Regions from separate parts of the Paenibacillus sp. JT31N11 genome, predicted to be linked through region 1. Evidence: riboswitches for the same ligand, from Rfam matches in the RefSeq annotation. Region 1 holds a riboswitch; the other holds the start of a gene.

Region 1 (3,390 bases):
TACGACATAATCCTTGTGCTGAAAATCCGTGTTTTTTTCTGCATCCTCTGCATAGGACCAGCTGCCCCCGCCCCGAATCGCAAGCGCCGATAAAGTACGTTCGGCAGGGACCTGATGGCGGTAGGATTGTCCGGCCGGTACGGTAACATCCCACATCCGGGCATCGGCAACGATGGAGATGGGCGATCCTTCGCCGATCACGGTTTTTCTGATAACGCCGTCCGTCTCCACAATCGGAAACGCCTCATGATCATACTGATTATAGGTTGGCGCGGCTTTGTAGGCCGTCTCCAGGCTTGGCTCGAACCAGATCTGGAAAGCTTCCATATCCGGGCCTACAAAACGCTCCTGGTGGCTGACGCCGGAGCCGGTCTGCATGATTTGGACGCCGCCGGGCCCTACAGTGCTTTTGGTGCCCAGAGTATCGCCATGCTCGGCTTGGCCGTTAACTACATAGGTCATAATTTCAAAGGCTTGATGGGGATGCAGCGGAATGTGCCCGCCTTCGGCCGAATGCGCCCAAGCCCAGTAGAACAATGGGCCGATTCTGCGCAGCACCGAGCCGTCCCCGGTAAAGCCGATTGGTTTCTGCTCTGTAATTTTGCCGCCGTCAAATGCGCCTCTGCCTTGTAAAGTTGGACCGTATATTAAGGTTTGCATAGAAATGACCTCCATTAGTGGTTTTATATAATTAGGGTATAGCCTCAATATGACAATTGATCGTCTCAAAAAGCCGGTTATCATACCGCGTATCAGACGGAAACAGTCTGCAACGGATTTTTAGACAAGTGACAAGCGGTGAACACGCTCATCCCCCTCGAATATTCTGAAGACGTTCCGCATGCGCAGCTTCTCTGTAGCTCTGAATGCAAGCAGCTAACTAGATGAAGCTTGCCTGGGCTGCAAGGCCCAGCTTCTTAAGCAGTTGAATGGCCTGTGTCTGCTCTTCAGCCGTGAGACCGGCTACCGCCTTCTGAATCGCCACGGTATGCTCTGGAAAAATCCGCTCAAGCAGCTCGGTCCCCTGCTCCGTAAGCTCTGCGAAAATTACTCTCCTGTCCGTAGGACATGCCTTGCGCCGCGCTAATCCTTTGGCCGTCAGCTTGTCGATGACGTAGGTAATATTGCCGCTTGTCATCAATATTTTCTCGCCAATCTGCTGCAGAGGCTGCTCTCCCTTATGATACAGCAGCTCCAGCACACCAAATTCAGTGGGGTTCAACCCGTATTTGCGAATATCCTGCTGTATATGTGCGCTAACCCATTGATTCGCCCGTGATAAAGTAACGAATAGCTGTAAAGAAGTATCCGGAGGTTGACTCACGCTGCTCACCTCATTTTCTTTTATATTAAATATCTTAATTTAAAGATAAATCAATTCGACGACGTTGTCAAGCGGCTGCATTCCGTTACAGTCGGGGGAATGCCAATATATCCTCCAGAGGACGTCAATAGCCGTTTCTTCTGGACCTTGTTTCTGCTATAATGACAGCATTGGAATAAGGGTCGCGTGCAACTGGCGCAGCGTGGATTAACCACGAGGAAGCAAGCGACTGAATGAGCGTATCCATGCTGACCTCCGCTATCAGTTAATTGGGGTGCAGCGGCCGCTCTGTCATAGCCGTACGCCTGGGCAAAGTATTTGAAGGAAGATGTGCTTAAGAGCACGGGTCCTTTCAGATGCTTTTTTTTGTTTACCTATTGCATGAGGGAGGCATTCGATCATGGCCAAGCTGTTGAAGGCAAAACCGCTCGCTGATGAGGCAGGCGGGCTCATCAAGACACAGGTTCAGGAATGGAAGGAAGCAGGGATTGCACCGGCAATTGCGGTCCTGATGGTAAATGGAGACCCGGCCTCGGCAGCCTATGCCAACGCCAAGGGGCGGCTTGCCGGGAAGCTGGATATTGGCTTCGAGCTTCTGACTTTCGAGCAGAACGTCACGGAGGCTGAATTGCTCCGGGAGATTCAGCGGTTGAATGGGGATGACAGCATTCACGGCATCCTGATCGAGCTTCCGCTGCCAGCGGGATTGGATTCCAGCCGGCTTGCGGCTGCGCTGGATCCGCTGAAGGATATTGACGGTATTACCCCGGCCAATAAGCTTGCCTGCATGATGAATGAACCCGGTCTGCGGCCGGCTACCCCGCAGTCCTGCATCCGATTGATTGAGGCTGCGGGAATCCCGCTAAGCGGCAAGCATGTTGTCGTTGTCGGCAGGGGGGAGACGGTAGGCCGGCCTCTGATGCAAATGCTGCTGCACCTGAACGCAACTGTGACCGTGTGCCATTCCCGTACGGCTGATCTGGCTCGAATGATCAAGGCTGCGGACGTGCTGGTCACGGCTGCGGGCCGATTGAACCTGATTACCCCGGAGATGGTTCATACCGGGCTGACTCTCATTGACGCAGGCATCAATGTCAGGCAAGATGGCAGTGGAATTGCCGGTGATGCCGCTCTGGAAACGGCCGATCATGTAGCGGCTTCTTCACCGGTCCCTGGGGGTGTGGGCACATTGACCACGACGATATTATTCGAGAATGTCCTGCATGCATTAAAGCTGCAGCAGGATGTGGGGAGGCTGCACATATGAGCGATTCATGGAAGCAATCGATCCATGCTTTTTTGGAGAAAGCGGGCTCCGCTTCTCCTACTCCAGGAGGAGGAAGCGTGGCTGCCCTAGCCGCGGCGCTTGGTGCGTCCATGGGCTCGATGGTAACCCGGCTGACGACAGGAAACAAGTATGAAGATGTACAGGCGGATATGAGTTTCATAACCGGACAAATGACGGGGGCTGTATCGGCATGCGAGGCGGTCATGCTGCAGGATATAGAGAGCTTCGGGGAGTTTATGCGCGTTCTGGCTCTGCCAAGGACATCTGAAGAGGAGCGGGAGCTGCGCAAAAAGGCCCTCAGCGGAGCTGCTGTCCGCGCGGCCGAGGTGCCATTAGGCTTAATGGTGCTGTGTCATGAGCTGCTGCTGCTGCTGCATGATGCGGTTATGAAAGTGAACCGCAATGTCATCTCCGATTGGGGAATCGCCGCCCTGATGCTCGAAGCGGCGATCCAATCGGCTTGGCTCACGGTTGAAATTAATTTGAGCTCCATTCAAGATCTGGCTGCCGCAGCGCGCATTCGTGAACAGGGCGAAGCGCTTGAGCTTGCTGGTGCCAAGCTGCAGGCAGAGATCCTGACGGCAGTCAGATCCCGATTGTAAGCTGCTCCTTTTCATTTGAGACAAGATAAACTTTGGCCCATACTCCAAGTGGCGTACGGACTGGCCGATACCAACTGATTGGCCAGCGCCAACTAGCTGGCTAATGCCAACGGACTGGCCAATACCAACTGACTCTGACGGGCTGCGCGCATGGAGTGGGGCGTTTGTAAATAAAG
Region 2 (3,390 bases), on a different contig from region 1:
GAGCATTGATTCATTTTCCGTAGGCATTTCACTGGGCATGTTTGCGGCGGATGTGCTGGTCACGGTGCTTCTGTTCGGCTTCTTCGGCGGAATCATGTCCACGGTTGGACTGCTCATCGGACGGCGGGTCAGTTCAAGCATGGGCGAGTACGGGGAAGCGCTAGGCGGTGTTATTTTGTTCACGTTCGGGCTGCTTGTTTTATTTTGAATAAATGGAGGAAAAGGAGTGCGAGTGCTATGAAACGGATTTTGTTCGTTTGCACCGGCAATACATGCCGTTCCCCGATGGCGGAGGCCATTCTTAAGGAGCTTGCGAGAAAGCAGGGCAGGCAGCTGGAGGTACGCTCGGCAGGTGTGTCCACGGTGGATGGACTTCCTGTTTCTTCGAATGCTGTAGGCGTGCTGCGTCAAAGGGAGGTTTCATGTACTGGCGGCTCCAAAGCGCTTGATGGCGGTTCAGTCGTTTGGGCGGATCTGATTTTGACCATGACGACAAGCCATAAACGCAATTTGCTGCAGCGCTTCCCGCAAGCGGTGGATAAAACTTACACGCTCAAGGAATTCGTCGGCTGCGACGAGAAGGTGCTGGCCGATATTTCGGAGCTGGAGGGGCTTTACACGGAATGGCAGATGAAGCAGGCGCTTGGCCAACAGATGACCAGTGCCGAGCGCGACCGCCTGCTTGAGCTTGAGAAGCGGATTCCCGATTTTGACATAGCCGACCCCTTTGGCGGGTCGATGGAGATGTATAAGCGCAGCGCCGACGAAATCGAGGATGCATTGAGGAAGCTGCTGGATAAGCTTGGCCCTTCCCGATAAGATCGTTTACAAAATATCCGCATCAGCCCCTGACGTTCGATGATTGATTTTCAACAGGCAATACGTTATGATAAAAACAACTAAGACGGTTTCTGATGTAACTGGCGACTAAAGTGGATCAAACCACGGTGGAGCATCAGATCATACGGCCGGTCGCCTGGGCAAAGAGCAGCGTGCGAAAGCATGTCATGCTCTTTTTTCGTCTTCCAGGCGATTTCAGCATGATTTCAGGTATACTAGTAACATGATTCATCGACATTTTTCGCCATCCAAGGCGGTCAAACCGGGAGGATTATATGTTATGAAAATCGCCATCGGCGCCGATCACGGCGGTTACCGCCTCAAGGAGGAGCTCGCTTCCTTCATACGGTCGCTCGGTCATGAAATCGAAGATGTCGGCTGCGATTGCGAGCAATCCGTGGACTACCCTGATTATGCGCTTCCTGTCTGCGAAAGAGTAACAAGCGGGAAGGCGGAACGCGGAATTCTTGTCTGCGGCACAGGAATCGGCATGTCAATTGCGGCCAATAAAACGGCCGGCATCCGATGCGCACTTGTGCACGATACCTTCTCGGCCAAGGCAACCCGTGAGCATAATGATACGAATGTGCTGGCAATGGGAGAACGCGTCATCGGACCCGGGCTTGCCCAGGAGATCGTCCGAATCTGGCTGGAAACCCCGTTCTCAGGGGAGCAGCGTCATGTTGGCAGGATCGGCAAGGTCATGAAGCTTGAAGAAAATGCGTCTTCTCCCTCAACCGTTATTTGAATCCGTTTTTGCCTTCCGGCGCAAGCTGCCGTTCCGGGATTGTTTTTCAGAGGGAAGCACCATACTTAGCAGCAAGCGGAAGATCCGAATCGAAGGAGTGTCAGGTGATGAACCGGGAACTGAAGCTGGATACGATTGCAGGTGATGTTGAAGCTGTTGTCCGTGAGCTGGCGCATGCCGCTCAGCTTCGAAGCGGACAGCTTCTGGTAATTGGCGCAAGCACAAGCGAAATCATCGGTCAGCGGATTGGCACATCAGGCACGCTGGAGACAGCCAAAGCGGTTTACGAAGGCGTTGAGGCGGCCCGCCGTGACATCGGCTTTCACCCCGTCTATCAGTGCTGCGAGCATTTGAATCGGGCGCTTGTGATGGAGAGGGATATCGCAGAGCGGTATGGCCTGGAGATTGTAGGAGCCATTCCCGTGCCGAAAGCCGGCGGTTCGATGGCTTCCTACGCCTATCGGAAGCTGTCCGATCCCTGCCTGACGGAGTCGGTGCAGGCGCATGCCGGACTGGATATTGGCGATACGTTCATCGGCATGCATCTGCGGCGTGTTGCTGTTCCCGTCAGGCCGACAATCCGTTCCATTGGAGAAGCGCATCTGACAATGGCTTATACGCGTCCAAAGCTGATCGGCGGCATTCGCGCTGTATATACGGAGGAAGAGGCCGGCATTCCGGGCAGTTCAGCTGCTGAAGCCTTTACTGATACATCCCCAGGTGGCCCGGAGTCTCCGGGCGGCACATGCGACTAGAGAAGTTGATTCGCCGTTTGACCACATACCGCGTTAATTAACAACCGCCAATGAACATGTTTTGCGAATTGTTTCTGACCCATGGCTGCTCAAGAAGCTGCAAAGGCCTGTCAGCGCAATGCAAGGGACTGTTATAGAAGGCGTTACATTTAAGGAGGATAAACAAAACAATGGAACATTTACGCAAACAAGACCCTGAATTGGTAAAAGCACTCGGACTTGAGCTGCAGCGTCAGCGCGACAACATTGAGCTTATCGCATCCGAGAACATTGTCTCCGAAGCTGTGCTGGAAGCCATGGGAACCGTATTGACGAACAAATACGCCGAAGGCTACCCGGGCAAACGCTACTACGGCGGCTGCGAGCATGTGGATATCGCCGAGAACATTGCCCGCGACCGTGCCAAGGAGCTTTTCGGCGCAGAGCATGTCAACGTACAGCCTCATTCCGGCGCCCAGGCGAATATGGCGGTTTATCTTGCAGCGCTGAATGCGGGCGATACCGTGCTTGGCATGAATCTGGCGCATGGCGGGCATTTGACGCACGGCAGCCCGGTTAACGCATCCGGTATTTTGTATAATTTCGTCTCTTACGGCGTCAATGAGAATACATTCACGATCGATTATGAAGAAGTCCGGAAGCTTGCGTTCAAGCACCGTCCGAAGATGATCGTAGCAGGCGCCTCGGCTTACCCGCGTATCATTGACTTTGAAGCACTGGGCAAAATCGCAAATGATGTCGGCGCTCTGCTGTTCGTCGATATGGCGCATATTGCCGGTCTGGTTGCAGCCGGTCTGCATCCAAGCCCGGTGCCGCACGCCCATTTCGTTACCACCACGACGCATAAAACGCTTCGCGGACCCCGCGGCGGCTTGATTTTGTGCCGTCAGCCATGGGCGCAAGCGATCGATAAAGCCGTATTCCCTGGTTCCCAGGGCGGACCTTTGATGCATATTATTGCTGCCAAAGCGGTTGCTTTCGGCGAAGCGCTGGATCCATCATTCAAAGTCTACGGCAAAAACGTCGTCGATAACGCCAAGGCGCTGT

The links. Region 1 has a riboswitch for ZMP and ZTP ahead of AC0YNV_RS22805 (bifunctional 5,10-methylenetetrahydrofolate dehydrogenase/5,10-methenyltetrahydrofolate cyclohydrolase). Riboswitches for the same ligand answer to the same signal wherever they lie in the genome.
Region 2: linked by a shared signal. The riboswitch ahead of rpiB (ribose 5-phosphate isomerase B) and the one ahead of AC0YNV_RS22805 (bifunctional 5,10-methylenetetrahydrofolate dehydrogenase/5,10-methenyltetrahydrofolate cyclohydrolase) in region 1 are both predicted to bind ZMP and ZTP.

Annotation. Positions count from the first base shown of each region.
Region 1 is NZ_JBWDNQ010000007.1:20,594-23,983, reverse strand. It holds gene AC0YNV_RS22815 (pirin family protein) at 1-660, opposite strand, end outside; gene AC0YNV_RS22810 (MarR family winged helix-turn-helix transcriptional regulator) at 881-1,324, opposite strand; ZMP/ZTP riboswitch at 1,503-1,642, shown strand; gene AC0YNV_RS22805 (bifunctional 5,10-methylenetetrahydrofolate dehydrogenase/5,10-methenyltetrahydrofolate cyclohydrolase) at 1,725-2,591, shown strand; gene AC0YNV_RS22800 (cyclodeaminase/cyclohydrolase family protein) at 2,588-3,214, shown strand.
Region 2 is NZ_JBWDNQ010000005.1:311,727-315,116, forward strand. It holds gene AC0YNV_RS19990 (manganese efflux pump MntP) at 1-208, shown strand, start outside; gene AC0YNV_RS19995 (low molecular weight protein arginine phosphatase) at 238-819, shown strand; ZMP/ZTP riboswitch at 907-989, shown strand; gene rpiB (ribose 5-phosphate isomerase B) at 1,121-1,588, shown strand; gene AC0YNV_RS20005 (TIGR01440 family protein) at 1,696-2,343, shown strand; gene AC0YNV_RS20010 (serine hydroxymethyltransferase) at 2,514-3,390, shown strand, end outside.